Regions from separate parts of the Blautia wexlerae DSM 19850 genome, predicted to be linked through region 2. Evidence: predicted binding sites of a transcription regulator. Region 2 holds the regulator's gene; the other holds the start of a gene.
The links. The regulator Rex, encoded in region 2, represses fermentation and respiration genes when NADH is low (regulators of the CRP and FNR family bind a similar motif). The targets are predictions, from matches to a motif close to ATTGTTAANTANTTAACAAT.
Positions count from the first base shown of each region.

Region 1: NQ550_RS06715 (iron-sulfur cluster assembly scaffold protein) is a predicted target of Rex. The motif match lies at 14,881-14,900, and genes of this name have one in related genera.

Region 1 is NZ_CP102267.1:1,443,882-1,460,464, forward strand. It holds gene NQ550_RS06640 (O-acetylhomoserine aminocarboxypropyltransferase/cysteine synthase family protein) at 1-234, shown strand, start outside; gene NQ550_RS06645 (ABC transporter permease) at 480-1,271, opposite strand; gene NQ550_RS06650 (ABC transporter ATP-binding protein) at 1,264-2,031, opposite strand; gene NQ550_RS06655 (lysylphosphatidylglycerol synthase transmembrane domain-containing protein) at 2,295-3,326, shown strand; gene NQ550_RS06660 (CDP-alcohol phosphatidyltransferase family protein) at 3,338-3,958, shown strand; gene NQ550_RS06665 (phosphatidylserine decarboxylase) at 4,042-4,956, shown strand; gene NQ550_RS06670 (epoxyqueuosine reductase QueH) at 5,026-5,640, shown strand; gene argH (argininosuccinate lyase) at 5,801-7,180, shown strand; gene asd (aspartate-semialdehyde dehydrogenase) at 7,318-8,403, shown strand; gene NQ550_RS06685 (putative Se/S carrier protein) at 8,468-8,704, shown strand; gene selD (selenide, water dikinase SelD) at 8,951-9,988, shown strand; gene NQ550_RS06695 (formate/nitrite transporter family protein) at 10,238-10,993, shown strand; gene NQ550_RS06700 (DNA topoisomerase) at 10,995-13,175, shown strand; gene NQ550_RS06705 (LbetaH domain-containing protein) at 13,238-13,906, shown strand; gene NQ550_RS06710 (TraX family protein) at 14,083-14,823, opposite strand; gene NQ550_RS06715 (iron-sulfur cluster assembly scaffold protein) at 15,076-15,768, shown strand; gene NQ550_RS06720 (GGGtGRT protein) at 15,787-16,583, shown strand, end outside.
Region 2 is NZ_CP102267.1:2,939,696-2,956,278, reverse strand. It holds gene NQ550_RS13745 (alcohol dehydrogenase) at 1-729, shown strand, start outside; gene NQ550_RS13740 (class I SAM-dependent methyltransferase) at 856-1,230, shown strand; gene NQ550_RS13735 (hypothetical protein) at 1,220-1,384, shown strand; gene NQ550_RS13730 (hypothetical protein) at 1,413-1,541, shown strand; gene NQ550_RS13725 (IS66 family transposase) at 1,659-3,086, shown strand; gene NQ550_RS13720 (hypothetical protein) at 3,321-3,593, shown strand; gene NQ550_RS13715 (transglutaminase domain-containing protein) at 3,623-4,645, shown strand; gene NQ550_RS13710 (methylated-DNA--[protein]-cysteine S-methyltransferase) at 4,905-5,546, shown strand; gene NQ550_RS22890 (LbetaH domain-containing protein) at 5,580-5,909, shown strand; gene pap (polyphosphate:AMP phosphotransferase) at 6,090-7,568, shown strand; gene NQ550_RS13695 (class I SAM-dependent methyltransferase) at 7,589-8,320, shown strand; gene NQ550_RS13690 (S8 family peptidase) at 8,828-9,673, shown strand; gene NQ550_RS13685 (NADP-dependent isocitrate dehydrogenase) at 9,789-10,997, shown strand; gene NQ550_RS13680 (ABC-F family ATP-binding cassette domain-containing protein) at 11,114-13,024, opposite strand; gene NQ550_RS13675 (redox-sensing transcriptional repressor Rex) at 13,285-13,932, shown strand; gene NQ550_RS13670 (bifunctional ADP-dependent NAD(P)H-hydrate dehydratase/NAD(P)H-hydrate epimerase) at 14,022-15,521, shown strand; gene alr (alanine racemase) at 15,599-16,583, shown strand, end outside.

The sequences.
Region 1 (16,583 bases), 1.5 Mb from region 2:
CGGGCATATAAGCTGATCAATCATCTGAAATATGTAAAGATTGCAACCAATATTGGTGATGTGAGAACTCTGGTGATTCATCCGGCGTCTACAATTTATATCCACAGTACGCCGGAGGCAATGGAAGAGGCTGGAGTGTACGACGACACAATCCGTATCAGTGTGGGTATCGAAGATATAAAAGATTTGATACAGGATTTCACAGAGGCAGTGGAGAGCCTTGGAGAAGAATAATTCATAATATACACATTATCAGGCGCTTTGGTCGGAACATGATAGTAACCGGACAGAGGCGCTGGTTTAAAAACAGAATAACTGACAGACAGTCAGAGACAAGAGAAGCCCCGGAAGTTCAGGAGTGTCCAGTTAAGTGGAACTCGATGATCTTCCGGGCTTCTTTTTGCAGCAAAATTTTTTCAGATATTGAATCTGTTTCCGAAACCGTTTCGTTATAAAAAATAGCGGTTAAAAATTAACAACTATCTGCGTGCGCGTTTTTCAATCAGTCCGAGGAGTCCGTACAGGATAATAGCGATGATGCACAGAATGATAATGGACATCAGTACCCAGGTAAGCTTAAAGGTCTGGCTGGAATAGATGATCAGGTAGCCAAGCCCTTTTCTGGCACCGATAAATTCGCCTATGATAACACCAACCAGACACAGACCAATATTAACTTTCATAACACTGAGCAGTAACGGCACAGAAGACGGAAGAATAATCTTCATAAGCTTTTCTTTCTTCCCACCGCCCAGCGTCTCAATCAGCTTCAGTTTTTCCGGGTCAGCTTCGCCAAAACCTGTATACAGATTCAAAATCGAACCAAAGATAGCAACCGACATACCGCAGACAATAATCGTCCGTTCGTTGGCACCAAGCCATACAATAAGCAAAGGTGCCAGAGCAGATTTCGGAAGGCTGTTCAGTACTACGAGATAAGGCTCTGTGATCTTCGCAAGTCTGGGACAGGTCCACAGCAGAACTGCCATCCCTGCACCCAGAACAACAACGAACAGAAAACTGACCAGTGTTTCCGTAATTGTAACAGAGAGATGGGGAAAAATAGAGCCGTCTCTGCACATACTGCAGAAGCTGTGCCAGATCATTACCGGACTGCTGAAGATAAAAGAATCGATCAGCCCGGTCCTGGCGGAGATTTCCCACAACACCAGAAAGAAAAGAAGAATAAATATCCGCAAAAAAAGAACAAGTTTCTTTTCTCTTTTCTGATGTCGGATATACTGTTGCTGATGATATGAGATTTCAGACATCATGATTTAGCTCCTTCCAGATAAGATTGAAATAAGATTTAAATTCAGGCGCATTTCTGGAAGCCATAGGAGTACGGTTCTCCAGATCAAAACAAATTGGCACAATCTTACGAATAATGGCAGGCCTTGGAGAAAGAATGATAACCCGGTCTGCCATGCTGATCGCTTCTGAAATATCATGGGTGACAAGAATTGCAGTCTTTTTTTCCTGACGCAGGATTTTGCCGATATCATCACTTACGCTGAGTCTGGTTTGAGAGTCGAGTGCAGAGAACGGTTCATCCAGCAGAAGAAGTTCCGGCTTTAATGCCAGAGTACGGATCAGTGCAGCTCTCTGGCGCATTCCTCCGGACAATTCGGACGGATGTGCAGAGCGGAATTTGTCCAAACCGTAATCTGAGAGAAGCTGATTTACATAAGCAAGTTTTTCGGCAGTGAGTTCCCTGCGGATTTCCAGTCCGAGAAGAACATTTTTATAAATTGTCCGCCACTCCAGCAGATGATCCTTTTGCAGCATATATCCGATACGGCAGTCACCGGAAGTTACCGGCGTGCCGTCCAGAAGAATCTGTCCCTGTTCCGGCCGGAGCAGACCACAGATCAGATTCAGCAGCGTGGACTTTCCACAGCCTGACGGCCCGACGATGGCGAGAAATTCACCTGGCATCAGTTGAAAGGATATATGAGAAAGGGCAGGGGTTTCCCCTGATAAACTGTGGTAGGAGAGACTGACATCTGTAATATCCAGCAGTGGTTTCATACAGATACCTCCATATTCGGTGAATAGTAACGAATATTTTCATAATTTATGATATGCAGAAATGTCAGGGTATGATATAATAGATGAACTATAGTATTTTTGCTGCTATAGTATTTGAGGGCAAATGTTCTGTAAGGAATACGTTACTGTTTACTATGTGTTTCATATCAGAAATATACATATATCAGACACTGCGACATGCATGAATCGGGTATAGAAATCAGACGAATGCTGTAAAAAACTGTATAAGAAAGTGTAAGCAAATGAGAAACAAAAAGAAAGCAATATTTAACACCATTTTTCTGATCCTTATATTTTCCATTACCGTATATATGGTATTTAAGGGAGAGGATCTGGGAGAGATTATTCATACAGTACGGCAGGCAGATCCGGTTTACTTACTGATCAGCGTGGTTTGTGTGGTACTGTTCATACTTGGCGAGTCTGTAATTATCTTCTATATGATGCGGACTCTCGGAGCAAAAGTAAAGATGGGGCATTGTGCTCTGTATTCTTTTGTGGGATTCTTTTTCAGCTGTATCACACCGTCTGCATCCGGCGGACAGCCAATGCAGATTTATTTTATGAAAAAGGACAAACTTCCGATTCCTGTCACTACGCTGGTCCTGATGATTGTCACGATTACTTATAAAGCGGTTCTGGTAGTGATCGGAATTGTAATCTGGATTTTTGGCAGAGGCTTTCTGGAAGGATATCTTGGTCAGTACATGTGGGTGTTTTACTTGGGCGTAGGCCTGAATATTTTCTGTGTTACTTTCATGATGATCCTTGTATTTGCCCCTGGATTGGCGAAGTGGATTATGGTAAAAGGACTGAAACTTATTGAACATTTCCGTTTCCTTAAGCCAAAGGCAACCCGGCTTGAGAAACTGGAAGCGTCTATGGATCAGTATCATGAAACTGCGGCTTTCTGGGCAAGTCACAAGCTGGTGATCCTGAAAGTGTTACTGATCACTATGGCGCAGAGGATTTTGTTATTTACAGTTACATACTGGGTATACCGTTCGCTGGGATTTCATGGATATTCCATCATAACCCTTACGATTTTGCAGTCTGTCATATCTGTCTCTGTTGATATGCTGCCTTTACCCGGAGGAATGGGAATCAGTGAGTCTCTTTATCTGGTGATGTTTGCACCGGTTTTCGGAGAAGCATTACTTCCTGCAATGCTGCTCAGCAGAGGAATTTCCTATTATGCACAGATGCTTATCAGTGCAGTGATGACCTGCGTGGCGTATTTCATAATAGGAAGAAAAGAACAAGAAGAAAAGTAGGGGGAGAAAATATGTTTTTAGGAATTTATGATTATACGGTAATATTGACTTATATAAGCCTGGGAATTTCCGTATTTGGAATTAGCAGGGCTCTGGAGGGGGATTTTAAGGTTGCGATTTTCTGTCTGGCACTTTCCGGACTGTGTGATATGTTTGACGGAAAGATAGCCAGAACAAAGAAGAACCGTACGGATGATGAGAAGAATTTCGGGATTCAGATCGATTCCTTATGTGATGTGGTCTGCTTTGGTATTTTTCCGGTAATGATCTGTTACTGTCTGGGTGTGAATACACCGGCGGGGATTGGGGCGCTTATTTTTTACAGTGTGGCATCTGTCATCCGCCTTGCATATTTTAATGTTTCAGAAACAAAGAGACAGAATGAGACTTCTGAGAACAGACAGTATTATCAGGGGCTTCCGATCACATCCATGGCGATCATCCTGCCGTTCCTTTATCTGATGAGAAGATATTGCGGACTCTATTTCCTGATCGTGATACATATTGCAGTGATTATCGTGGGACTGCTTTTTATTCTGGATATCAAGGTAAAAAAACCTCAGAATCCGGTACGTATCCTGCTGGTTGCAGTCGTGGCACTTGCACTTGCGAAGATGTTCCGTTTGATATAAAATAAATATAACTGTTGACTGGCCGCAGCGGTTCCCGGGAAATGGGGAGGCTGCGGTTATACTTTTATGGAGGGAAGATACGAATGAAGTATATTGACAGAAAAGGAAATATCACGATTGAAGAGAATGAGCAGGATAAATTCCTACGGCATTTATATAATGACCGGGGTGGCAGACTCTGCCTGAAACTCCTGATCAGACCTTTCGTGTCAAAGGCAGCGGGAGTCCTGCTTAACACCAGACTTTCTGCCAGATTTGTACCGGATTTTGTAAAAAACAACAAGATTGACCTGAGCATTTACGAAAAACAGAACTTCTCTTCATGGAATGACTTCTTTATAAGGCGCATCCGAAAAGAAGAACGCCCGATCGATATGCGCGAAAACATCCTGATCAGCCCCTGTGACGGAAAACTTTCCGTACACAGGATCAGCTCAGACTCACGTTTCAGCATCAAAGATACAGAATATACAGCAGGACAGCTTCTGAAGAATAAGGCAATTGCTGAGAGATACACAGGCGGCTATGCGTTGATTTTCAGACTGACAGTAGATGACTATCATCATTACTGCTATGTGGCAGATGGAAGAAAATCCGCGAATGTAACTCTGCCCGGCGTTTTCCACACAGTGAATCCTGCAGCAAACGATGTATATCCCATCTACAAAGAAAACGCCAGAGAATACACTCTGCTGAAAACAAAACAATTCGGAACCATCCTCATGATGGAAGTAGGCGCCATGATGGTAGGAAAAATCACAAATCTCCATAAAAATCCTGCCACAGTAAAGAAAGGCCAGGAAAAAGGCAACTTCGAATTCGGAGGTTCCACAATAATCCTCCTCATCCAGCCGGGAAAAGTCCGTATTGACTATGATCTGATCGAGAATACAGAAGAGGGATATGAGACTATCGTAAAAATGGGCGAACGAATAGGAGAGTGCAGGAAGTTAAAAAATACAAAGAATCATTACGAAGGCACAATAGAGAATACCTGAACAGGTATTCGCATTTTATTAAAAGATAATAAAAAGCATTTGTGAAGATGCAGAAAGGATATAATAATACTGTTGAATAAACGAAACTATCAGAAAGAACTGGAAAAACTTATAGATCAGGCGCAAAAAGATAACAAGATCCCAAGCCTGTTTCTCCACAGCTGCTGTGCACCCTGCAGCAGTTACGTACTGGAATACCTGTCGAAATATTTCAACATCACAGTATTCTACTACAACCCAAACATCTACCCGGAAGAAGAATATCGCAAACGAGTCCATGAAATTACCCGTCTTGTAAACTCCATGGAATTTGAACACCCTGTCAAACTGATAGAGGGTCACTACGACCCGCAGGAATTCTTCCAGATGGCAAAAGGCCTCGAAGACGTACCCGAAGGTGGCGAACGCTGCTTCAAATGCTACCGTCTCCGCATGGAAGAAGCAGCAAAACTGGCAGAAGAGGGCGGCTATGACTATTTTACCACCACCCTTTCCATCAGCCCTCTGAAAAACGCAGCCAAGATCAACGAAATCGGTGAAGAACTGGCAGAAATCTACCACGTCCAACACCTCCCATCCGACTTCAAGAAAAAAAACGGCTACAAACGTTCCATCGAACTATCCCACGAATACGACCTCTACCGTCAGAACTACTGCGGTTGCGTCTATTCCCGAATGCCTTAGAATTACAGGGTTCCGAAACTAAGCCTCAACACACCTTCTTTTTCTTCACGTACCTTTTGAATGATTCCAAACTAACTACTTTGCAATACTGAAAAAATATGTTACACTAACACGTAAAAGCAATAATACCAAAAATAAAGAAGAAACGAGGAATAACACAATGGCACAGCTTTGGGGCGGACGTTTCACAAAAGAAACAGACAAACTTGTATATAACTTCAATGCATCCATCTCTTTTGACCAGAAATTCTATGAGCAGGACATCAGAGGCAGCAAAGCACACGTAGCAATGCTCGCCAGACAGGGAATCCTGACAGCAGAAGAAAAAGATCAGATCGAAGCAGGTCTTGACGGAATCCTTGCAGATGTAAGATCCGGCAAACTCGAGATCACATCCGAATATGAAGATATCCACAGCTTTGTAGAAGCAAACCTTATCGACAGAATCGGTGATGCAGGCAAGAAACTTCACACAGGAAGAAGCCGTAACGACCAGGTAGCCCTTGACATGAAACTCTATGTAAGAGATGAGATTGACGAGACAGACGAACTGGTAAAGAAACTTCTCGAAGCACTTCAGAAGATCATGGAAGAGAATGTCCACACATACATGCCAGGCTTCACACACCTCCAGAAAGCGCAGCCGGTCACACTGGCTCACCACGTAGGTGCATACTTTGAAATGTTTGTACGTGACAGAAGCAGACTTGCAGATATCCGTAAGAGAATGAACACCTGCCCTCTGGGTGCAGGTGCACTGGCAGGAACCACCTACCCACTTGACAGAGAATATACAGCACAGCTTCTCGGTTTCGACGGCCCGACCAGAAACAGCATGGACTCTGTATCAGACAGAGACTATGTGATTGAGCTTCTGTCCGCATTCTCCACAATTATGATGCACATGAGCCGTTTCTGCGAAGAAATCATTATGTGGAACTCCAATGAATACCGCTTCGTAGAGATAGACGATGCCTACAGCACAGGCAGCAGTATCATGCCTCAGAAAAAGAACCCGGATATCGCAGAACTTGTAAGAGGAAAAACAGGTCGTGTATACGGAGCATTAACATCTATCCTTACAACCATGAAGGGAATCCCTCTTGCATACAACAAAGATATGCAGGAAGACAAAGAACTTACATTTGATGCCATTGACACTGTAAAAGGATGTCTTGCCCTCTTTACAGGCATGATCTCTACTATGCAGTTCAACAAACAGAATATGGAAGCAAGTGCAAAGAATGGCTTTACAAATGCTACAGATGCAGCCGATTATCTGGTAAATCATGGAGTACCTTTCCGCGATGCACACGGCATTGTAGGCCGTCTGGTGCTTACCTGTATTGATAAAGGGATTTCTCTGGATGAACTTCCTCTTGAAGAATATAAAGCCATCAGCCCGGTATTCGAGAACGATATTTACGAAGCAATCAGTATGAAAACCTGTGTGGAAAAACGTATGACCATCGGTGCACCGGGACCTGACGTGATGGAGAAAGTGATCGCTGAGAACAAAAAATATCTGGAAGAAAATTAAAAAAAATGCTTGCAATTTATTTTGGTTTGTTATAGTATGTACAAGAAAGACAGATGTACGCAATATAAGGACACCTGGATAAAAATGTCCGCGAAAGGGTAGAGACGCGGGCAGAAGATAAAGAGGAGAAAGATATTATGAGTGAAAAGCTTAGAGTCGGTATTTTAGGTGCTACAGGTATGGTAGGTCAGAGATTTATCTCTCTGCTTGAGAATCATCCATGGTTTGAAGTTGTAACTGTAGCTGCAAGTCCGAGAAGTGCAGGAAAGACATACGAAGAGGCAGTTGGCGGAAGATGGAAAATGGATACTCCAATGCCGGAGGGTGTCAAGAATCTTGTTGTTATGAACGTAAACGAAGTAGAGAAGGTTGCTGCAACAGTTGATTTCGTATTCTCTGCTGTAGATATGTCAAAAGAAGAGATCAAGAAGATCGAAGAAGAATATGCTAAGACAGAGACACCGGTTGTTTCCAACAACAGTGCTCACAGATGGACACCGGATGTACCGATGGTAGTGCCGGAAATCAATCCGGAACACTTCGATGTAATCGAATCCCAGAAGAAACGTCTTGGAACAACACGCGGATTTATCGCTGTTAAACCAAACTGTTCTATCCAGAGTTATGCTCCTGTATTAACTGCATGGAAAGAGTTCGAGCCATATGAAGTAGTTGCTACTACATATCAGGCAATCTCCGGAGCAGGTAAGACATTTAAGGACTGGCCGGAAATGGTTGGAAACATCATCCCATACATCGGTGGCGAGGAAGAGAAGAGCGAGAAAGAGCCATTAAGAATCTGGGGTAAAGTAGAAGACGGTGTAATCAAACCTGCTACAGAACCGGTTATCACATGCCAGTGTATCCGTGTACCGGTACTGAACGGACATACAGCAGCTGTATTCGTTAAATTCCGTAAGAACCCTACTAAGGAGCAGCTTATCAAAGCATTAGTAGAGTTCAAGGGACTTCCACAGGAATTAGAACTTCCAAGTGCTCCGAAGCAGTTCATCCAGTATCTGGAAGAGGACAACCGTCCGCAGGTTACAGAGGATGTAAACTTCGAACATGGCATGGGCGTATCTGTAGGACGTCTTCGTGAAGACACCGTATATGACTGGAAATTCGTAGGACTTTCCCACAATACAGTCAGAGGTGCAGCAGGCGGAGCAGTTCTCTGTGCTGAAACCTTAAAAGCAAAAGGATATATCCAGGCGAAATAATTTATAGAAAATAATAAAAGAGGTGCCGGTAACGGTGCCTCTTTTTATGAGGACACGACGGATTATGAAAGAAAAAGTTCTGACAACAGTGGTGACTTTTGAAACTACCACTCAGGCAATTGCCATGGAAAGGGAATGTAAGAAAAACAAATTTACAGGCAGACTGATCCCTGTGCCAAGAGAAATATCAGCTTCCTGCGGCCTTGCGTGGAAATGTGGGGAACAGAACGAAGAAGAAACAGCTTCCTATATGAAGGAACAGGATCTGGAATATGAAAAGATTTATAGGATTCTTGCGTAAAATGGAAAGATTTATAGGAACACCTGATATATGGTAAACGGTTCACATTTTGACGGATATGTGAAAACATGATACAATGATAGCACTGAATCTCTTGTTATAGAAGATATGTAACTATTCGGCAGTCTGTCGGCTGTGAAAGTACGTTACTGTTCACTCCGTTTACAGTAACGAAAGTATTGAACAGTTACGAGGAGATTCTGAATATGGAGATCAATTGGGGTGAACTGACTTATGGGAAATGAAATGAAAAAAAATGAAGTGCGTCTTACACAGCTTGCCAGTGCAGCCGGATGCGGTGCTAAGATTGGCCCGAAGGTTCTGGCACAGGTAGTAGGCAAACTTCCGAAATTTACAGATCCGATGCTTCTGGTAGGTCCGGAGACATCAGATGATGCAGCAGTATACAAGATTAATGATGAACTGGCAATGATCCATACAGTAGACTTTTTTCCGCCAGTAGTGGATGATCCGTATATGTACGGGCAGATCGCAGCAGCCAATGCACTGAGTGATGTCTATGCAATGGGCGGTGTTCCGAAACTGGCATTAAATGTGGTAGCATTTCCAAACTGCCTTGGTCCGGAAGTACTGGAGCAGATTCTGCGCGGCGGTGCAGATAAGGTCATGGAAGCCGGAGCAGTCCTTGCAGGCGGGCATACTATCAATGATAAAGAACCGAAATACGGACTCTGTGTAACTGGTTATGTGCATCCGGACAAAATGTGGAAAAATTACGGCGCAGAAGAAGGAGACATCCTTATTCTTACCAAACCGCTGGGCTGTGGAATCCTTAACACTGCCATTAAGGCAGAAATGGCGTCTCAGGAAGAAATTGAGAGAGTTCAGAAAATCATGGCGAAGCTGAACAAATATGCAGCAGAGATTGCATCTAAATACACGATCCACAGCTGCACCGACGTAACAGGATTCAGTCTTGCAGGTCACAGTCTGGAAATGGCAAAAGGCAGCCGGAAAACCCTGGTGATCCAGTCTGAGAAACTTCCGATCATTGAGGGTGTTGAAGAGTATGCACAGATGGGGCTGATTCCTGAAGGTGCATACAGAAATCGTGACTTCGCAGGCGATGAAGTACGAAGTGAGATTAAGGAACTCTGGATGGAGGATCTGGTATTTGATCCGCAGACATCCGGCGGACTTCTGCTTGCAGTACCGGCAGAAGAAGCCGATGCCCTTGCAGAAGAGCTTGCAGGTATGGATATCTTCGGCGGTGTTATCGGATATGTAACAGAATTGCAGGATAAAGCAGTTGTATTTGAATAAAAAAATCAGCTTTACTTTCAGACATTTTCTCCTGCGTCAGCATGTCTGCAGATATCTTTCTTGTCCTTTGTATTCTGCCGAACTGTCTCGATTGCATTAGTATATGGAATTGCTATAAAAATCTTCGAATATAATGGAACATAATTACAAATCTGATGAATATTCTTGAATTGTTTGACGATTTCGGTTGTGAAACAGATATTCAGGTGATATAATGTTCTCAATAAAATACATTGCGGAGGTGTAGTTATGAATTACGAAGATGTACAGAAAGTGTCAAACGCGGCGAAAGCCAAGAGTAACCTGGTGAATACCAATTTTTTCAAGTACTTTATACGTGCGGTCATGGCGGGATTTTTTATTGATGTGGCTATGATCTACAGTAATGTAGTTGGAAACGTATTCTCCAAGACCATGCCTGAATGGGGAAAATTTGTGGGGGCATTAGTATTCTCCATTGCAGTGCTTCTGATCAGCTTCGTAGGCGGCGAGCTTTTTACAGGAAATAATATGGTAATGGCGTTCGGAGCCTATGATAAACAGGTAAGCTGGAAAGAGGCCGGTAAGGTATGGGGCGTAAGCTACCTTGGAAACTTTGTCGGATGTGCAATTTTAGCATTGTTGTTTGTAGGTGCAGGAGCATCCGGAACAGCAGACTATTTTGCGGGATTCATTGGAAATAAACTGAGTATTCCGCTCGGACAGATGTTCTTCAGAGCAGTGCTCTGTAACTTCTTCGTCTGTCTTGGCGTGCTTTGTGGTATGAAATTAAAGAGTGATGCAGGAAGATTCCTGATGATCGTTATGTGTATCTCAGGATTCGTTGTAAGCGGATTTGAGCACTGCATCGCAAATATGGGAATCTTTGTTACCGCATACTGCCTGGTACCTGGATTATCCCTTGGAGCCATGGTAAAGAGCATGGTAGTAGTAACTTTAGGAAATATGGTGGGCGGTGCCCTGTTGCTGGCATGGCCGCTCAGAAAGATGAGTGCAGATAAATAATATGTCAAAAGCTTTATACATAGCCGAAAAGCCCAGTGTGGCGCAGGAATTCGCAAAAGCTTTGAAAATCAACGGACAAAGACGGGATGGCTACCTGGAATCTCAGGACAGCGTGGTGACCTGGTGTGTGGGACACCTGGTCACCATGAGCTACCCGGAAAAATATGATATCAAATATAAAAGGTGGAGTTTAGATACCCTGCCTTTTTTGCCGCGCGAATTTAAATATGAAGTGATCCCCGGAGTGCAGAAGCAGTTTGAGATTGTCAAAGGACTGCTTAACCGTGAGGATGTGGACACCATTTACGTGTGTACCGACTCCGGACGCGAGGGAGAATACATCTACCGTCTGGTGGCACAGATGGCAGGTGTTCATGGAAAAAAAGAAAAGAGAGTCTGGATTGACTCTCAGACAGAAGAAGAGATCATGAGAGGAATCAGAGAGGCAAAGGATCTGTCAGCATATGACAATCTTTCTGCTTCAGCCTATCTTCGAGCAAAAGAAGACTATCTCATGGGAATTAATTTTTCCCGTGTACTGACACTGCGTTATGGAAACAGTGTGTCAAATTATTTAAATACGAAATATCAGGCCATTTCCGTAGGACGGGTTATGACCTGTGTACTTGGAATGGTAGTGCGAAGAGAGCGCGAGATCCGTGCATTTGTGAAAACTCCGTTTTACCGCGTACTCAGCAGCATTGCCCTTGAGGGAGAAAACTTTGAGGGAGAGTGGAGAGCTGTGGAAGGCAGCAGCTATTTCCAGACTCCTTATCTGTATAAAGAGAACGGATTTAAAGAGAAAGCCTATGCTGAAAAACTGATACAGGAGCTGTCTGTGAGTCAGCCACTGCAATGTACAGTAGAGAAAATCGAGCGGAAAAAAGAGAACAGGAATCCGCCGCTTTTATTTAACCTGGCGGAGCTTCAGAATGTGTGCTCCAAGCTGTTCAAGATCAGCCCGGATGAGACATTAAAAATCGTACAGGAACTGTATGAAAAGAAACTGGTCACTTATCCCAGAACAGATGCCCGTGTGTTGTCTACTGCGGCAGCAAAGGAGATTTATAAGAATATCTCCGGGCTGCGTAATTATGAACATACAGCAGAGATCGCACAGCACATTATTGAACAGGGAAATTACAAAAATCTGGCAAAGACCAGATATGTTAATGATAAGCAGATCACAGACCATTATGCAATCGTACCCACAGGCCAGGGCTTAAACGCATTGAGAAGTGTTTCTCTTACTGCGCAGCGTGTATATGAGACCATTGTCAGAAGGTTTGTATGTATTTTTTATCCTCCTGCAGTATATCAGAAGATCAGTCTTGTGACAAAAATTCAGAATGAAAGCTTCTTTTCTTCATTTAAAGTACTGCTGGATGAAGGGTACTTAAAAGTTGCCACAAATTCTTTTGCGAAGCGAAAAGCAGCAGATGCCATGAGCAGTGTGAACAGAGCCGGCGCAGCCGGCAATGAGGGAAGTGAAGAGGAAGATCCGGATACAGGAAAAAACGGCGGGAACAAAGCTGATGATTCGGCTGAGGATATGGCATGTGATACCAGACTTCTTGCCGCATTGCAGAACCTGAAAAAAGGTGATATACTCTCTGTGGACAGCCTGAGTATCAAAGAGGGCGAGACATCGCCGCCAAAGCGTTATAATTCCGGTTCTATGATTCTTGCAATGGAGAATGCAGGTCAGCTGATCGAGGACGAAGAGCTTCGTGCCCAGATTAAAAGCTGCGGAATCGGAACCAGTGCCACCAGAGCGGAAATTCTTAAGAAACTGTGCAATATCAAATATCTGGCACTCAATAAGAAAACCCAGGTGATCACTCCAACCCTTCTTGGAGAGATGATCTTTGATGTGGTAAACTGCTCCATCAGACAGCTTCTGAACCCGGAACTGACTGCAAGCTGGGAAAAAGGACTGAATTATGTGGCAGAGGGCAGTATTACAGAACAGGAATATATGGATAAGCTGGAACATTTTGTGCGCCTTCGCACCAGACAGGTGGAGGACAGCAATATCCAGCCATATCTGAGACAGTTCTTTGATGTTGCAGCAGTGAATTATAAGGATTCATTTGAAAAAAACAGTGCGAAAACAACAGGCAGATCAACGTCCGCAGCGGGACGATCACGTACCTGCAGAAAGCCGTCTGCTTCAAAGTAGTGTGTATTTGTGACAGATAAAAGAAAACATGTCATCATAGCGAGAGAAAAGAGGAAAATATTATGTTAAAAGATTTTACAATTGCAAACCTTCTGGATCTGAACGAAACAATCGCAAAGGATTTATTTGAAGGAAAAACATATCCATGGGAAGTATTACCGGAGATCGGAGATTTCATTCTGAAACTGGGACAGACCTTAAGTGAAGAAGAATACGACCACCCGTCAGAAGATGTATGGATCGCCAAGAGTGCCAAAGTAGCACCTACAGCCTGCATCAACGGTCCGGTCATCATAGGTAAAGAAGCAGAAGTACGCCACTGTGCATTTATACGCGGAAAAGCAATTATAGGTGAGGGTGCAGTAGTAGGTAATTCTACGGAATTAAAGAATGCGGTACTTTTCAACAAGGTACAGGTTCCGCACTACAATTATGTAGGCGATGCAGTTCTCGGCTACAAATCCCATATGGGCGCAGGTTCCATCTGTTCCAATGTAAAATCTGACAAGAAACTGGTAGTTGTAAAAGACGGTGACGAGAAGATTGAAACAGGTCTGAAGAAATTCGGCGCAATGCTTGGAGATAACGTAGAAGTGGGCTGCGGTTCTGTATTAAATCCCGGAACTGTGATCGGACGCTGCTGCAATATTTATCCACTTTCCTCAGTAAGAGGCTGTGTACCTGCAAATCACATTTATAAGTCAAAAACAGAAGTTGCAGAAAAGAAATGATTTAACCGAATCAAGTAGCGAAGGGGATTGCGAATATCCGTTTGACAAGGTATTTTTAGAAGATAATTCAAAGGATAGAAGAGGCAGGTTGTATGAAGGATATTATTTCAGTCATACAGCCTGCCCTTTTATATTTTTTGTCTGTCAGATACGGAAGATATCTGTTGTAACTGATATTACATATGAAATAAAAGTTTTCTCAGGATTACCAGAATGGTAATGTGCACCGGATAAAACCAGTAAAAAACATATTTCAGAAATTTTCCTTTTACAAATCCACGTTCACCATTGTACATATTAATGGAAAGAAAAGCAAAGCAGGCTTTCCATTCATAGTAAAGCCAGCAGCTTCCGATGATCGCCTGGGCGGTTTTATCGTTGCGGAACCAGTACATGATCAGCAGGAATACAAATCCCCGCCATCCGTAATCTGCCTTCAGAAACACAGAGACAGTCAGCAGTGCCAGTACGCAGACAAGCTGCATTCTCTGATTATCCCAGAAGTATTCCAGGGCACAGAATGCCAGGTATCCCAGAAACAGGGTGAAAAATACATTCTGTTTTTCATATCTCCAGGTGTTGGTAAACATGAAGTTCCATGGGATCTCAGAGATACATGCAAATAGAAACAGATTCAGGCCATATTTCTTACGGTTATGTGTATGCAGAAATCCTTCCACTAACAGAAAACAGAAAATTGGAAAAGCGGCCCTGCCGATATCCCGGAAAATCCGATACCAGCTGTAATCCACGCCGCCGAAACTGAAAAGGGTTGCGGTTGTGGCAGGATAATTATACAGGATCATTAAGCCTGTATGGTCAATCAGCATCAGGATGATAGCGATTAATTTTAAAGCGCTTCCGCTCAGAACCTGAAATTTTGCAGGGAGAAAGGAAGCAGGTAACTTTGTTGTCATAATAGAAATCCCTTCATTAATAGAAATTAGAACTATTTTACCACAAAAAAATCAAAGATGGTTAAAAATTTTACAATTTATGACTGGACGAATCAGCACTTTTGTGAGAAAATAACACTAGGTTGTTAGGCATACTCCTCTGAAGTCATTCAGCAGACATCAGAGTTTTACCCTGTGCAGTTCATTCAGCAGTTCTGTACAGCGGAGAGTATAACAACATGAAGTTAATCTATACTTGAAAGGAGTTTTACAATGATTTATTCACGCGAAGTAGAAGAAATGTGCCCAGTTGCACAGGGCGTTCATCATGGCGCCGCTCCAATCCCAGAAGAAGCTAAATGGGTACAGGCAAAAGAAGTCAAAGATATTTCCGGTCTTACACACGGTGTTGGCTGGTGTGCACCACAGCAGGGTGCCTGCAAGCTTACATTAAATGTTAAAGAGGGTATCATCCAGGAAGCACTGGTTGAGACTATCGGATGTTCAGGTATGACTCACTCTGCAGCTATGGCTTCCGAGATTCTTCCGGGACTTACAGTTATGGAGGCACTGAACACTGACTTAGTTTGTGATGCGATTAACACAGCTATGAGAGAACTTTTCCTTCAGATCGTTTACGGACGTACACAGTCTGCATTCTCAGAAGAAGGACTTCCAGTAGGTGCTGGACTTGAAGACCTTGGTAAAGGACTTCGCTCTCAGGTTGGTACAATGTATGGAACTCTGAAAAAAGGACCTCGTTACCTTGAAATGGCAGAAGGTTATGTAACAGGTATTGCTCTTGATGCAGATGATGAGATCATCGGATATCAGTTCGTAAGCCTTGGAAAAATGACTGATTTCATCAAAAAAGGCGATGACCCGAATACTGCATGGGAAAAAGCAAAAGGTCAGTACGGCCGTGTTGCAGACGCTGTTAAAATTATCGACCCAAGAAAAGAATAATTTAGGAGGTAACAGGAAATGGCTTTATTTGAATCATATGAGAGACGAATTGACAAGATCAATTCTGTTTTAAACAGCTATGGCATTGCTTCTATCGAAGAAGCTGAGAAAATCACAAAAGACGCAGGTCTTAATGTATACGATCAGATCAAAGGCATTCAGCCAATCTGTTTCGAGAACGCTTGCTGGGCATATACAGTAGGTGCTGCAATCGCAATCAAAAAAGGATGTAAGAAAGCAGCAGACGCAGCAGCAGCTATCGGAGAAGGTCTTCAGGCATTCTGTATTCCTGGATCCGTTGCTGATACACGTAAAGTAGGTCTTGGACATGGTAACCTTGGCAAGATGCTTCTTGAAGAAGAAACAGAGTGCTTCTGCTTCCTGGCTGGACATGAGTCCTTCGCAGCAGCTGAAGGTGCTATCGGTATCGCTGAGAAAGCTAACAAAGTTCGTCAGAAACCATTACGTGTTATCCTGAACGGTCTTGGAAAAGATGCTGCTCAGATCATTTCCCGTATCAACGGCTTTACATATGTAGAGACAGAATACGATCCATACAAGAACGAAGTTAAAGAAGTATTCAGAAAAGCATACTCTGAAGGACTTCGTGCAAAAGTTAACTGCTACGGCGCTAACAGCGTTCCGGAAGGTGTTGCTATCATGTGGAAAGAAGACGTTGACGTTTCTATCACAGGTAACTCCACAAACCCGACACGTTTCCAGCATCCGGTTGCAGGTACATACAAGAAAGAACGTCTTGAAGCAGGTAAGAAATACTTCTCAGTTGCTTCCGGTGGTGGTACAGGACGTACACT
Region 2 (16,583 bases):
AACTGTACAGATGAGAATGGCGGATGGGCTCTTGGCTGTCGTATAGATGGTGGTCAGGCAGAATATGTAAGAGTTCCGTTTGCTGACCAGGGACTGAACAAAATTCCGGAAGGAGTTACTGACAGACAGGCTTTGCTGGTAGGAGATGTTCTTGCCACTGGCTATTGGGCTGCACGTATTTCTGAGATCACAGAGGAGGATATTGTGCTGATTATTGGAGCTGGTCCTACAGGGATTTGCACTTTGCTAAGTGTTATGCTGAAAAATCCAAAGTGTATTATTATGTGTGAAAAAGATGAAAACAGAATTCATTTTATTAATGAACATTATCCGGAGGTTCTTACTGTCTCGCCGGAGGAATGCTTTGATTTTGTCCAGGACCATAGTGATCACGGTGGAGCTGATGTAGTTCTTGAGGTTGCGGGAGCGGAATCTACATTTCGTCTGGCATGGGAATGTGCAAGACCAAATGCAACTGTGACAGTGGTTGCACTTTATGATAAGGCTCAGGTACTGCCACTTCCGGATATGTATGGAAAAAATCTCACATTCAAAACAGGTGGAGTGGATGGATGTGATTGTGAGGAAACCCTGAAACTGATCGCAGAAGGTAAGATTAATACAGAACCACTTATCACACATACCTATCCGCTTAGCAGAATCGAAGAAGCATATGAACTTTTTGAAAATAAGAGAGATGGTGTGATCAAAGTAGCGGTAGAGTGTTAGAGCGTGTTTCGAAAACGATGTACTAGCAGGATTGCTGTAGATGAAATGAGCAGGTCTGTGAAAAAAATATCTGGAGCAGTTTCTTTTTTGAAAAAAGGAATTAAGTAATGAGGAGATGACGAAGTCTTGAATAAAGCATATGAACAGGAAATAGAAATGTGGAATCAGGTTTTTAAAGAATGTACACCTGTAGATTTAAGAAAGTTAGATTTGAAAGTGGAAACCATGTTTGATGAAGCTTTAAAACTATTTGCGGAAAAAACAACAAATGTCCTGGATTTTGGATGCGGAACCGGAGATATTTCTACACATAAGGTTCTGGGGATTGATGCCTCAAAAGTGGGTATTCAATTTGCAAATGAAACAGCAAAACTCAGTGAGTATAAAACTGCCACGTTCTTAGAAGGCGGAGAACATATGATAAGTTTCCGGCAGTTCGCTTTTTTCCTGTGTTTCTGCTATACTTTTGTCAGGAAAGAGAGGACGGCTTATGAACATTGATTTAAGAGAAGAACTTAGAAAACGTGATGAACTTCTTGACGGTTATCTCAAGCAGATTGAGATCCAGGAAGAGTTTATCCAGAAGCAGAAAGAAATGATCGAATTTCTGGAAGACCATATTTCAAAGATCACAGATATTATCAGCGGCGTCTGACAGATAAAACTATGCCGGGGGAAAAAGTATGCCTGATGCTTATGACCGTATTACACTCCTGTGCCGCCTGAAAGCTGCACAGACCAGAAATAAAGAACTGGAATCCGGAGAAAGATATGTCCGGCTGAAAGAGCTTCATCAGAAGGAATGCAGGTAATATGGATCCAGGATCCTGGAACTGCAGAAAGAAGCGGCGGATGCCCATAAGGAAACGATACGTGTCCGTAATTACTGGTTCCAGGTACTGGAAGATATGCTTCTGGAGTTTGAAAAAATGCAGAAGAAAACGAAACAGGAGCTCCAGGAGATGGAAAAGCGCGCCCTGAAAGCAGAAAAACAGAGGGATGATGCACTGGATAAGGTAAAAGAACTCCAGCACCAGTTTTATGAAACAGCAGTCAGGCTGGAAGAAGAACAGGGAAAAAATCTGAAACTCCGTGCACAGATAAACCGTGATTATGAAAATTCTTCTATCCCTTCTTCCAAAACACTCCGGAAGAAAAAGATCACGAACAGCAGGGAAAAGACCGGAAGGAAACCCGGAGGCCAGCCAGGCCATAAGGGACACTGCCGCAAAAAACAGGAGCCGACCCGGCCGGCAATCCTTCTCCCGCCTCCGGAAATAGTCCTGGAAGACAATTCTTTTAAAAAGACATCAAAAACGATCATAAAACAACGGGTAGGCATCCGCATGCTCCTGGATGTAACAGAATATCATGCAGATGTTTATTATAGCAGTCAGACGGGAGAACGCGTTCATGCTCCATTTCCGGCCGGAGTCATTGATGATGTGAATTATGACGGCAGCATCCGGGCATTTCTGTTTCTTCTTAACAATGACTGCTGTACATCGATCGATAAGAGCAGACAGTTTCTGTCAGGCCTGACCGGTGGAAAACTGAATATCTCAAAAGGAATGGTGAGCAGACTCAGCAGGGAGTTTGCCTTAAAAACGGAAGCTGAGCGCAGGGCTGCTTATGCAGATATGCTGCTTTCCCCTGTCATGCATACAGACTGTACAAATGGCAGGGAAAACGGAAAGGGCTGCCAGATATATGTCTGCGCAACGCCGGACGGAAAAGCCCTGTATTTTGCCCGTGAGAAAAAAGGGCATGAAGGGGTAAAGGACACGGTCACTGAAGATTACCAGGGGATCCTTGTACACGATCATGACCGGACCTTTTATAATTATGGAACGGATCATCAGGAATGCCTTGCCCATGTGCTGCGCTATCTGAAAGGTAGCATGGATAATGAGCCGGACCGTACCTGGAATAAAGATATGCATTCACTGGTACAGGAAATGATCCATTTCCGGAATGGATTACAGCCGTCTGAGGAACTGGATCCCTGTAAGGTCTCTGAATTCGAAGAAAGATACCGTAAGATACTGGAGACCGCCCGGAAGGAATATGAAAATGTTCCGGCAAACGATTACTATAGAGACGGGTATAATTTATTTCTGAGAATAGAGAAATATATGCAGAACCATCTGCTGTTCCTGCATGATCTCCGGGTACCTGCCACTAATAATGAAGCAGAAAGGCTTCTAAGGAATTATAAGCGGAAACAGGCGCAGGCCGTGACATTCAGAAGTTTCGAGAGCATCGATTACCTCTGCCAATGCATGAGCATGCTTGTTTTGATGCGCTTAGAAGAACCAGAAAATATATTTGACAGAGTGTCCAGGATATTTGGATAAAGAAAACCGATGGCTTTAACTGTTTTTCAGTTTACACCATCGGTTTTCTTAAGTCCAGTTAGCCCTTGAACAGTAACACAATCTTTTTTCCATATCAAATAAGCTCCATGTTCTGATTGCGAATATCAGTTGAAGTATGTTACTATGAGAAAAAACATAGCTATATCATATGATTTTTGATGAAGTAAATCAGATGGCTGGTGACACAGAAACATGATAAGAAAGGCAAAAAACATGGCATCAGAAAGAACAGAAGAACTATACAGGGTTTTGCTCAGCAAGGGCTATCCGAAGGAGCTTTGTGCTGAGATTGCATATAAAAATATGAATACAGATTATACTGCAACCAGAATGCTGGGTTATTTATATCGGTATACAAATCCTAAAATCGAAGATCTGGTAGATGAGATGCTGGCGATTTTAAGTGATCGGGCGCAGATAATAGAGAAAAAGGAATCTGAACATGCGCAGGCAGTGATCAGTGAAATGTACCGGAAGGGATTATAAGTGACGAAGAACTTGGAGATAAGATAACAATGGAGCAATATTATTACAACCATATGAATAAGGCGCAGCAGGCTGCATATCACAGCATTCTTAGCGGTGTGAAAAACCTGGCGGATGAATTTCAGATTCCGGCATTAGAGGGAGAAGAACTTTATAATGTATTTTTTCAGATGCGTCTGGATCATCCGGAGATATTTTGGGTGAGCAGTTATAAATACCGGTATTATAAAGACTCTCCGAATCTGATTTTTATTCCAGAGTATCTTTTTGATAAAAAGAAGATTTGCGAACATCAAAAGGCTATGACTGCCAGAGTTGAGAAGCTGATTCGCCCGGCTCAGAAGCTGTCTGAATGGGAGAAAGAGAAGTATGTGCATGATTTTATCTGTGAAAATATCCGCTATGATAAACTGAAAAAATCATATTCCCATGAAATTATCGGACCGTTGGGGCAAGGCGTTGGTGTTTGTGAGGGAATTGCAAAAGCAGTAAAGGTTTTGTTAGATGCACTGGGAGTCTGGTGTGTGATTGCAATCTGTGGAAATAATCCTGAGAAGGGAATTAAGTATCGCCACACATGGAATATTGTAAAAATAGGAGGTACATATTATCATCTGGATGCGACCTTTGATAATACCCTGGGAAAAGATCGTGAAACTTCTGAAATCCGCTATGATTATTTCAATCTGGATGATTCACAGATTTTCAGGGATCATGAGCCTCTTATTGCGCCGGCGCCTCACTGCGGTGATCATGAGCACTTTTACTATAAGGAGAAGAAGCTTTCTTTTACTAAGAAAGAGGATGTGTATAAACGTTCTTTGCAGGCGGCGAAGAAAGGCAGGGTACTTATTTTTCACTGGAGAGGCGGTTATCTGACAAAGGAAGTATTGAAGGAATTGCTGGAGCTTATCCGGAAAGCAGGAGATGAGAAAGACAAAACAGCAATGGTCAGCATAAACTGGCCGCAGGCAGTTATTCGTGTTCAGTATACGGATATGCAGGTACAGGAGAGTGTGACAATAGAGGAAGCGAATGAAGGGGAAAAATAGATGTAATAAACAGCTTAACTTTTTCCGTGTGAGGATAGAGCTTTTTAAAAGAATGTGATCAGAGTGAGAAAACAGCCGAGATGTGGGACAGGGAATTAAAAGAAATCAGGAAGCAGGAACAGTATAGGAAAGCTATATCATGTATGGAAGAGGAACAGTATGATAAGGCAATAATTTTGTTTGAGGGACTTCCAAGAGATTATGAAGATGTCAGAAATAATTTCAGGGAATAAGGGTGAAATAAATGAATCAAAATTGCATGATTACACGAGAAGCAGCGTTGGAATTCGGTTTATCATTTCAGAATACATATACGGAAAGACCTTTCCGTGATCAGAACTGGCAAGTGGTAAGAGCGAGGGAAAACAAAAAAATTTTTTTATGGATCTATGAACGAAACGGTTATGTTAATCTGAATGTAAAAGCAGATCCGGAGTGGCGTGATTTTTGGCGAAGTGCCTATGAATCTGTACAGGCTGGTTATCATCAGAATAAGGAACATTGGAATACCATTATTCTAAATGGGACGGTACCGGATAAAGATATTAAAAGAATGATATCCGAAAGCTATGATCTCGTAACATACAGCCCGACAAAGAAGATTTATGAGGCAGTGAAGCAAATTCCGAAAGGATGCGTTGCAACTTATGGTCAGGTTGCCGAAATGGCAGGGAATCCGAGAATGTCGAGAGCGGTAGGGAATGCCCTCCATAAGAATCCGGATCCGGGGCATATTCCCTGTTATCGGGTAGTGAATTTCAGAGGAGAACTGTCAGGGGCTTTTGCCTTCGGCGGTAAAGATGTACAGAAAAAGCTACTGGAAGCAGATGGAATTGAGGTTGTCAATGGAACGGTGGATTTAAAAAAATATGGATTGACGCAAAGAGATGATAAACTGTGAGAAAACAGATACGGATGATTACCTTATTATCATTTGAATGCTGCTTTTGATAACGGCCTGAGAAAGGATTACGGAAATTCTGAAATCCGATATGATCATTTTTATTATAAAAAGAAGAAGCTGTCTTTTACCAGACAGGAATTTTGTAATGCTCATCAGCTGGGGGCGGGCAAATCTTTCCGGATCTGCCTGGCAAAGGACTGTATTATAGGTGCAGGAAGCCTGGTTACCAAGAATACTGTGATACCGGATGGTTCTCTGGTAATGGGCAGTCCGGCCAGGATCAAACGAAATCTCACCTGGGAAGAATATTCTGAAAATATTGTGGCTTTAGAAAAAATCCATAGTAATCCCATAAAATAATGCAGTTAAAACAATTCAGTAGTGATATCATACACCTGCTTTACGATAAACAGATTTCATGTTATGATTATTTCAGTTGAATTTGAGATATTCTATTAATGAAAAGGGTAACTATTCAACAGTCTCTGATTGTGAGAGTATTGAACAGTTACGAAGAAAAATAAAAGGAGGATCAATGTTATGCTTACAACATGGACTCCGGCACATATGCCGGAAAAAGAGGAAATCAAAATCCGTCTGCAGACAGCAAGAAGTCAGCTCTATGATTTTCAGATGAAAATCAAGGAACATAAGATCCCGGTAATCGTACTCTTTGAAGGCTGGGGATCTTCCGGCAAGGGAAGTACGATCGGAAAAGTCATTAAGAATATTGATCCGCGTTTCTTTAAGGTTGCCACTATGTCAGCTCCCACAGCAGAAGAACTGAGATATCCATTTCTGTATCGTTATTTTAAACAGATTCCGGAAGCCGGAAAATTTACATTTCTGGATTCCGGCTGGATGGAGCAGACTTGTAAAGACTGTCTGTCGGGCGAGATTGAAGGCGAAGGTTATACACAGCGGATTGACAGCATCCGCCGTTTTGAGCGACAGCTTACAGATAATGGTTATCTGGTGCTGAAATTCTTTATGCAGATTGACAGGGATGAACAGAAGCGGCGTGAAAAATTACTTCTGGATCATAAAGACACCAGATGGCGTGTGTCAGACTTTGATAAATGGCAGAATGAACATTACAAAAAATGTGCAAAAATATTTTCTCAGTATCTGTCTGACACGAATGTTTCCTCTGCACCATGGTACATCATAGATGCCAGTGACAGAAAATGGGCGGAACTTCAGGTGCTGGAGACTATGGTAAGCAATATTGAAGTTGCCATGCAGAATCAGGCACATTCCGTTCCGATTTTGCAGAATGTATTCCCTCTGGAGCAGATTCCCCGTCTGTCGGATATTGATCTGAGAGATAAAACAATGGATGACGAGGAGTACAGGGGAGAACTGAAACAGCTCCAGAGTAAACTGGGGGAACTCCATAATAAACTGTACAGGAGACGTATTCCTGTGATCATCACGTATGAAGGCTGGGATGCGGCAGGCAAAGGAGGTAACATCAAACGTATTACAGAAGCTCTGGATCCCCGGGGCTATGAAGTACATCCAATTGCAAGTCCGGAACCACATGAGAAGGCCAGACATTATTTATGGCGTTTCTGGACAAGACTTCCGAAAAATGGGCATATCGCTATTTTTGACAGAACCTGGTATGGCAGAGTTATGGTAGAACGTCTGGAGGGATTTTGCAGTGAAAATGACTGGAAACGTGCCTACAACGAAATGAATGAGTTTGAGAAAGAACTTAAAGACTGGGGTGCAGTCATTATTAAATTCTGGGTACAGATCGATAAGGATACACAGCTGGAGCGTTTTCAGGAGAGACAGAATAATCCGGAGAAACAATGGAAGATCACAGATGAGGACTGGAGAAACAGAGAGAAATGGGATGCCTATGAAGTGGCCGTAAATGAGATGCTTCAGAAGACAAACACTTCCTTTGCACCATGGCATGTACTGGAATCTGTTGACAAGAAATATGCCCGTATCAAAGCACTCAGAATTGTGATCTCTGAAATAGAAAAAGCATTAAAAGAAAATTAAATTTTGCGGGAAATGTGTAAATGAATGATAAGATAACAGTCTGCCTGGGTAAGGGCGGGCAAAGAGAAATGGCAGAATCTTTTGCCAGAAAGAACAATGTTCCGATTATGGACAAACCGGGAGAACATCTGACAGTAATGTTTGACTCCCGGGGCGTATCACTTACCGGTTATGGCCTGACATATCAGGGAGATTTTGAAGGAATGCTGCACAGAGTCACAAACGGAAGACTTTCCCATGAAATGCTGGTACGTGCGGTCAAAACAGAGGGAGAACATCTGAAAGCAATTGATGCCACTGCAGGTATGGGGGAGGATGGTTTCCTTCTTGCAGCATATGGCTATGAGGTGACATTATACGAACAGAATCCGGTGATCGCCGCACTTTTGAAGGATGCGCTCCGGCGTGCCAGAAAGCATCCCGTATTAAAAGACATTGCTTCCAGAATGAAACTGGTGGAGGGTGACAGTGTGTCATGTATGGAGAAACTTATGGATCCGGTAGATGTGATCTATCTTGATCCCATGTTCCCGAAGAGACAGAAATCCGGTCTGATAAATAAAAAACTTCAGCTGATCCAGAAACTTGAACCTCCATGTTCTGAGGAAAAAGATCTTTTTGATGCAGCTATCAAAGCCGGACCTTCCAGAATTATCGTAAAACGTCCTCTTAAGAGCGTCTGTCTTGATGGAAGAGAGCCTTCTTATATATTAAAAGGAAAAGCAATACGATATGACTGTTATGTGATGTAGAAGGTTTATCAGCACATTGCAGCAGCCCTTTATTTTTGAGGGCTGCTGCAATGTATTTTTTTCCATTCCCGGATAAATTCCATTTGTTCCTGATCGGAGATTTCCTGGGAGGCAGCGTCATTTCCGGCAGCTACACAGCAGAGCAGGACGAAGGTCTGAAAGAGTAAAAATACCAGTATCAATAATAATGCAGTCATAATTTGTCTCCTTAATATTATGCAGATGGTTACAGTTATTTTATGAAATTGCTATAAGGATATTTTCGGGATTTCTGTAACAGATTCTGTATATGCCTGTTGTTTTGCATATCAGAAGTATCTGCATATCATGGAAGCTTTATACATTTTATTTACAGAAAAACGGAGATATGACAGGAGAAACTGTCGGACACAAAAATATAATCTTCCGAATAATTTAAAGTAAGACGCAAATGTTCATTGTCTTTGTAGCGACCTGATGAACAGTTGCGGTAAGATTTCATTATCCAGATGATTCGGAGGATTTTTTATGAAGAATTCAGATGATTCCGGATATACAGGAAAGCACGTGGGTGTGTGTGTTCTGGATACCGGGATTTTTCCTCATATAGATTTTACAGGGAGAATACTTGCGTTTCAAGATTTCATCGGACATCGTATCAGACCTTATGATGATAATTCTCATGGAACCCATGTATGTGGGATCATTGGCGGTGACGGAAGGGCTTCGGAAGGACGGATCAGAGGAATTGCCCCCGGGTGTAGCCTGATAGTTCTGAAGGTGCTCGACAGAACGGGAAATGGCAGGAAAGAAGATGTTTTACAGGCTTTTCGCTGGATCCTGGAGAATAAGAGATATTATGGGATACGTGTAGTGAATATCTCGGTGGGAACAACCTGTAGGAGAGCAGAAGATCACAGAGTTCTGATCGCAGGTGTGGAACAACTTTGGGATGCAGGTCTGGTGGTAGTGGCTGCGGCAGGAAATCAGGGACCGAAGGCAGGAAGTGTGACAGCACCGGGAAGCAGCCGGAAGATTATCACAGTAGGCTCCAGCGATCTGCTTACAGGACGGACTGCCATATCAGGCAGGGGACCTACATTTGAGTGTGTTTGTAAACCGGATCTGGTTGCACCCGGGAATCATGTTCTTGCCTGTGCACCGGGAGCAGATAACGGATATGGAGTGAAGAGTGGTACTTCTATGTCTACACCTCTGGTTGCAGGGGCAGCAGCATTGATGCTTGAGAAGAATCCGGAGCTGACTAATGTTCAGATCAAGATGAAATTGAAAGAAAGTGCCAGGGATATGGGATTGCCAAAGAATCAGCAGGGATGGGGAGAACTGGATCTGGAACGCTTTATGGAACTGTGATCAGTAATCATTTTATTTGGCAAAATATTGCTTTAGTGTATAAAAGCATTGACGAACGGTCTGTTTTCGGCTATCATGATAGTTAACTGGATGAGAGCCAAAGAGGAGGATTAACATGAAAAAAATTCAGATGCAGACACCACTTGTGGAGATGGATGGAGATGAGATGACCAGAATTCTCTGGAAAATAATCAAAGATGAACTTCTTCTTCCGTATATTGATTTGAACACTGAGTATTATGACCTTGGTCTGGAATACAGAAATGAAACGGATGATCAGGTAACTGTTGATGCAGCAGAGGCTACAAAGAAGTACGGCGTAGCAGTGAAATGTGCAACTATCACTCCTAATAAGGCAAGAATGGAAGAGTATACCTTAAAGAAAATGTACAAGAGTCCTAACGGAACGATTCGTGCAATTCTCGACGGAACTGTTTTTCGTGCCCCAATCGTAGTGAAGGGTATTGAACCATGTGTTAAGAACTGGAAGAAACCGATCACCATCGCACGTCATGCCTATGGTGATGTGTATAAGAACACAGAGATGTATATTGACGGTCCCGGAGATGCTTATCTGGTATTTGAAGGTGCAGACGGACAGCAGAGAAAAGAGCTGATCCATCATTATGAGGGACCGGGTGTGCTTCAGGGTATGCACAATCTGGATGATTCTATCACAAGTTTTGCAAGATGCTGTTTTAATTATGCACTGGATACAAAACAGAACCTGTGGCTTGGCGGCAAGGATACGATCTCCAAGATTTATGACGGACGTTTTAAGGAAATCTTTGCAACTATTTATGAAGATGAGTTTAAGGAGAAATTCGAAGCAGCAGGCATTGAATATTTCTACAGCCTGATCGATGATATCGTAGCTCGTGTCATGAAGGCTGAAGGCGGATTTATCTGGGCCTGCAAGAACTATGATGGAGATGTTATGAGCGATATGGTTTCTTCAGCATTTGGTTCTCTGGCTATGATGACATCTGTACTGGTATCTCCACAGGGATATTACGAATATGAAGCTGCTCATGGAACTGTACAGAGACATTATTATCGCTATCTGAAAGGTGAGGAGACATCTACTAACTCTGTAGCAACTATTTTTGCATGGACTGGAGCTCTGAGAAAAAGAGGTGAGCTGGACGGCAATAAAGAATTGATGGAATTTGCTGATAAACTGGAGAAGGCGACTCTGGAGACGATTGAAAGCGGTAAGATGACAAAAGACCTTGCGCTGATCACTTCTCTTGAGGATGTGACAGTACTGAACAGCAAAGATTTCATCCTTGCCATCAGAGAGAGACTGGATGAAATTTTATAATTTCAGAAATTATCCGGTAATGTTTCTATAACATTATAAAGTTCTCCGGGCAGGATCACACTGCAGCGGAGAAACCTGTAAAAAGTTATAAACTGCGAAAATGGGAAGAACCTGCATTATGCAAGTTCTTCCCATTTTTCATATAATCCTTCTAATTCTTCGGTAATGGCGGCTTTCTCTTTGCTGAGTTTCGCACATTCTGCCACATTTGTGCAGATATCCGGGAGAATCATGGTTTCGTCGATCTCTTTATCTCTGGTTTCAAGTTCTTCAATGCGGGCTTCTACTTTTTTTAGTTCATTCTCTCGTTTTCGCTGGCGGGCCTGTTCTTCTTTCTGCTGTTGCCAGGAAAGCTTGTTATCAGAAGCCTGCTTTGCTTCTGTCACAGCCTGAGCGGCAGCCGGAGCATATTTTTCCGTCAGCTCTTCTTTTTTCTCCAGATAATAGTCGTAATCTCCGATATAATTTACAATTGCCTGATTGGTCAGATCCAGGATCCGGGTAGCTGTCTGGTTGATGAAGTAACGGTCGTGGGAAACATAGAATACTGTTCCAGTGTAACTGTTCAATGCCTCTTCAAGAATCTCTTTTGAAGCGATATCCAGATGGTTGGTGGGCTCATCGAGGATCAGAAAGTTTGCTTCGGACAGCATCAGCTTGGCGAGGGAAACACGACCTCTTTCTCCGCCGGACAGAGCGGAGATCAGTTTGAATACATCATCCCCTGTGAAAAGGAATGCTGCCAGCATATTTCGAATTTCTGTTTCCGTAAGTGTGGGATAAGCATCTGAGATTTCCTCAAAAATAGTTTTCTCCATATGAAGAACATGGTGTTCCTGGTCATAGTAGCCAATCTGTACCTTGGAACCAAGAGTAAATCTGCCGCTGTCTGCATCAATCAGCCCATTGATGATCTTTAACATGGTGGTTTTGCCTGTGCCGTTATTGCCAATCAGGGCTACACGTTCTCCACGTTTGATCTCAAAGGAGATGTCACTGAAAAGTGTCTGTCCGGGAAAAGATTTGGAAAGACTTTCCACAGTAAGGACATCATTTCCGCTGACAAATCTTGGTTCCAGGGAAATGCGCATCTGATTCTGAATCTCCTGTGGTTTATCAATGCGCTGGACTTTATCCAGCATTTTCTCGCGGCTTTCCGCACGTTTGATGGATTTCTCGCGGTTAAAGGATTTCAGCTTGGCAATGACTGCTTCCTGATGTTTGATATCCCGCTGCTGGTTCAGGTAGGCTTTGTACTGGGCGTCACGCAGCTGGGCTTTTTTCAGGGCATAGGCAGAATAGTTGCCACTGTACATACGCATATTTCCTGCTTCGATTTCCACAACTTTTGTTACGACTTTGTCAAGAAAGTAACGGTCGTGGGATACGATAAATACAGCACCCGGGTAATTCAGAAGATAGGTTTCCAGCCAGGAAATACTCTCCATATCCAGATGGTTGGTAGGCTCATCCAGAAGAAGAATGTCAGGGCTGGCAAGAAGCAGTTTACCCAGAGCTACGCGGGTTTTCTGGCCGCCTGAAAGAGTTTCTATCTGGCGTTCGAAATCTTCTTCTGTGAAACCAAGACCTTTTAATACACCCATGATCTCACTTTTGTAAGCGTAACCATTTTCCAGTTCAAACTGGTGACTCAGTCTTGTGTAAGTATTCATCAGGCTGTCCAGAGCATCTCCGGTGGTGGTTTTCATTTCCTGTTCCAGAGAGCGCAGACGGTTCTCCATATCAATAATGTGCTGTTTGGTGGAAATCAGTTCTTCGTAAATGGTATGATGGCCATGAATGTCCTGATACTGGGCAAGGTAGCCGATATTTTTATCTTTGGCAAGTACCACGTTTCCTGAATCCGGGGAGAGCTCATGCATAATGATTCGCAGCAGAGTCGTCTTGCCTGCACCGTTATTGCCGATGAGAGCTGCCTTTTCGCGGTCTTCTATATGGAAACTGGCATCCTTGAGAATGATTTTTTCGCCAAAGGATTTACAGATATTCTGACATGATAAAATCATAGGAATTCCTCCGTTTGTAATTTGTCCGCGTACTATTATAATCGAAAATGCCTGTTTTTGAAAGCATTTTAAGAGATTTTGTCCAGAGAAAAGAAAGCACCGGATGGATGCATGGAAGAAAATATGATATTCCGGGGAATTTTTCAGAATGAAATTGATAAAAAAATACAGAAATATTTGGTCAAAAAGTACAAATTTAATTTGACAATAAAATAACATCTGGGTATAATTGACATAGATAAGCTAAGGAGGGAAAATTTGTGGAAGCTAAGGAAATTTCGAAAGCGGTAATCAAGCGTCTGCCGCGGTACTACCGCTACCTCGGTGAATTGATGGAGGAGAATGTAGAGCGTATATCTTCAAATGATCTTAGCAAGAAGATGCATGTGACGGCTTCCCAGATTCGTCAGGACTTAAATAATTTCGGTGGTTTTGGTCAGCAGGGTTACGGCTATAATGTACGCTATTTGTATACAGAAATCGGTAAGATCCTTGGGCTGGATACTGTACATCCGATGATTATTCTGGGTGCCGGTAATCTGGGACAGGCATTGGCCAATTATGTGGATTTTGAAAAGCGCGGATTTAAGCTGGTTGGTATTTTTGACGTCAATCCTGTACTTGAGGGGATTGCAGTTCGTGGAATTGAGATTCAGATGTTGAGCGATCTTCCTTTGTTTCTGAAGGAGAATGAGGTTGAGATCGCGATCCTGACTCTTCCTAAAAACAAAGCCAAAGAGATGGCAAAGATTTTAATTGATAATGGAATTAAGGCAATCTGGAATTTTGCACATATTGATCTGGATGCCCCGGAGGATGTAATGGTAGAGAACGTACATCTTTCAGAGAGTCTTATGACTTTGTCCTATAACCTGAGTGAGTACAGAAAGGAACATGAAGGTATGTAAGGGATAACTGTGAAACACAAGGCTGTGGTCATCTGATCACAGCTTTTCTCTTGTATGTAAATGTGTTATTGTAAACAGGAGGTGAACAGATGAGAGAGATTGTAACTGCTGTTGAGATGAAAGAACTGGATCATAATACGATTCAGAAAGCCGGGATATCGTCTCCGGTACTTATGGAGAGGGCGGCATTAAAGACGGTTGAGGAGATTGTACAGAGATTAAAGAATAAAGAAAAAGAGAAAATCCTTGTGGTCTGCGGAACCGGCAACAATGGCGGAGACGGATTGGCGATTGCCAGACTGCTTCAGTTGAGAGGAGTCAGAACCTGGTATTATATTGCGGGTAAGGAAGAGAAAATGACTGCTGAAACTGCCGGACAGCTTAAAACAGCAGAATATTATCAGGTGCCCCGGGTGCATAACCTGGATCTGGATGAATATACTACTATAGTAGATGCCATCTTTGGGGTTGGACTGAGCAGACCTGTAGAGGGAAAATATGCAGAGCTTATCAGTACAATGAACCGGGCATCTGCGTATAAAGTAGCTGTGGATATTCCATCCGGGATTGACTCAGATACCGGATTTGAGAAGGGGATTGCATTCCGGGCAGATCTTACGGTTACCTTTGCTTTTCGCAAAAGAGGGCTGTGTTTTTATCCCGGACGCATGTATGGCGGTGAGATCGTTGTTACGGATATCGGAATCTATTCCATACCCGGAAAGAAAATCTGTATGCATCATCTGGAACGTGAAGATTTGAAAATGCTTCCGGAGAGAGTTCCCTATGGAAATAAAGGAACCTTCGGTAAGGTTCTTCTTATAGCTGGCAGCGAAGGAATGTGCGGAGCTGCATATCTGAGTGCAGCAGCTGCTCTGAAAAGCTCTGCGGGAATGGTGAGAATTCAGACCGTGGAGGCCAACAGGATTCCGTTGCAGACACTGTTGCCGGAAGCCATGATCACCTGTGATTTTGATGAGAAAAAAAACCAGGCAATGCTTGACTGGTGTGATGTGCTTGTGATAGGACCGGGTCTTGGAACTGGAGCGCAGAGCAGGGAAAGAGCTCAGTGGTTCCTGGCGAAGGCAGCTGAGTGTAAAAAAACAGTAATTCTGGATGCAGATGGCCTGAATCTTCTGTCAGTCCATGACAACTGGAAGTGTTTTATCGGGGAACATGTGATCCTGACACCTCATATTGGTGAGATGAGTCGTCTGTGCGGAAAAGAAATCGGTAAGATCCAGGATTGTCTGGCACAGACTGCAGCTGATTATGCAAAGGAGTCTGGAGCGGTTTGCGTTCTGAAGGATGCCTGTACTGTGGTGGCAGATGCTTTTGGAGATATGTATTTGAACATTTCGGGTAATGCAGGAATGGCTACAGCGGGAAGTGGAGATGTGTTAAGTGGTGTGCTTGCCGGTATACAGTGTATGTACCTGGCAGCAGAAAAGAAATTTTCTCCTGTTATGCTGGCTGCACTTGGTGTATATGTGCATGGGCTGGCAGGTGATCTGGCTGCTGAAACAGTAGGGCAGCGAGGGATGACCGCAGGAGATATCATCTGTTTTCTGCCGGAAATACTAAGATAGAATATTCATTTTGAGGCAGTAAATCTGTGAAACAATTTGCAGATATTAACATGAAAAAATAACAGAGGAAAATTATTATGAAGAAAGATAGCAGAGTAAAAGCAGTCATTTCACTGGATGCAGTAGAACATAATTTCCGGGAAATGAGAAAAAATATTGCAGAAGAGACAAAGATGATCGCAGTCATAAAGGCTGACGCTTATGGACATGGCGCGGTGCCGGTTGCACATCTCATTGAGGATTATGATTATATCTGGGGATTTGCGGCTGCAACTGCGGAAGAAGCGATTCATCTGCGAGAAGCCGGGATTACAAAACCAATCCTGATCCTTGGAATTGTTTTTGATGAATATTTTCCGGAACTTGTCCGTTATGAGATCCGTCCTGCAGTGTGCGAATATGAGGAGGCAAGGAAACTTTCAGACGAAGCGGTTCTGCAGAAAAAAACTGTACATATTCATATTGCTCTGGACACAGGAATGACCAGGATCGGTTTTGCGGATGCACAGGAAAATGTAGAGGAAATTAAAAAAATTTCAGAACTTCCAAATCTTGAGATTGAGGGTATGTTTACTCATTTTGCAAGAGCAGATGAGTATGACAGAAGTCCGGCTATGGTACAATTGGAGCGGTATCTGGATTTTTCAAGACGCGTAGAAGAGGCAGGAGTGGAAATTCCTCTGCATCACTGTTCTAACAGTGCGGGCATCATACGTATGCCGGAAGCAAATCTGAATATTGTCCGTGCCGGAATCACAATTTATGGAATTTATCCTTCTTCTGAGGTGGAGAGAGATATTGTAAAGCTTGAGCCGGTTATGGAACTTAAGAGTCATGTGACTTATGTGAAGGACGTTCCTGCCGGAGCAGCGATCAGCTACGGCGGTACTTATGTGGCTGACAGGAAGCTTCGTGTGGCAACTGTTCCGGTGGGCTATGCAGACGGCTATTCCAGGCAGCTTTCCAATAAAGGCTGGGTTCTGATACATGGACAAAAGGCTCCGATCCTTGGCAGAGTCTGTATGGACCAGTTTATGGTAGATGTGACTGAGATTGGTGATG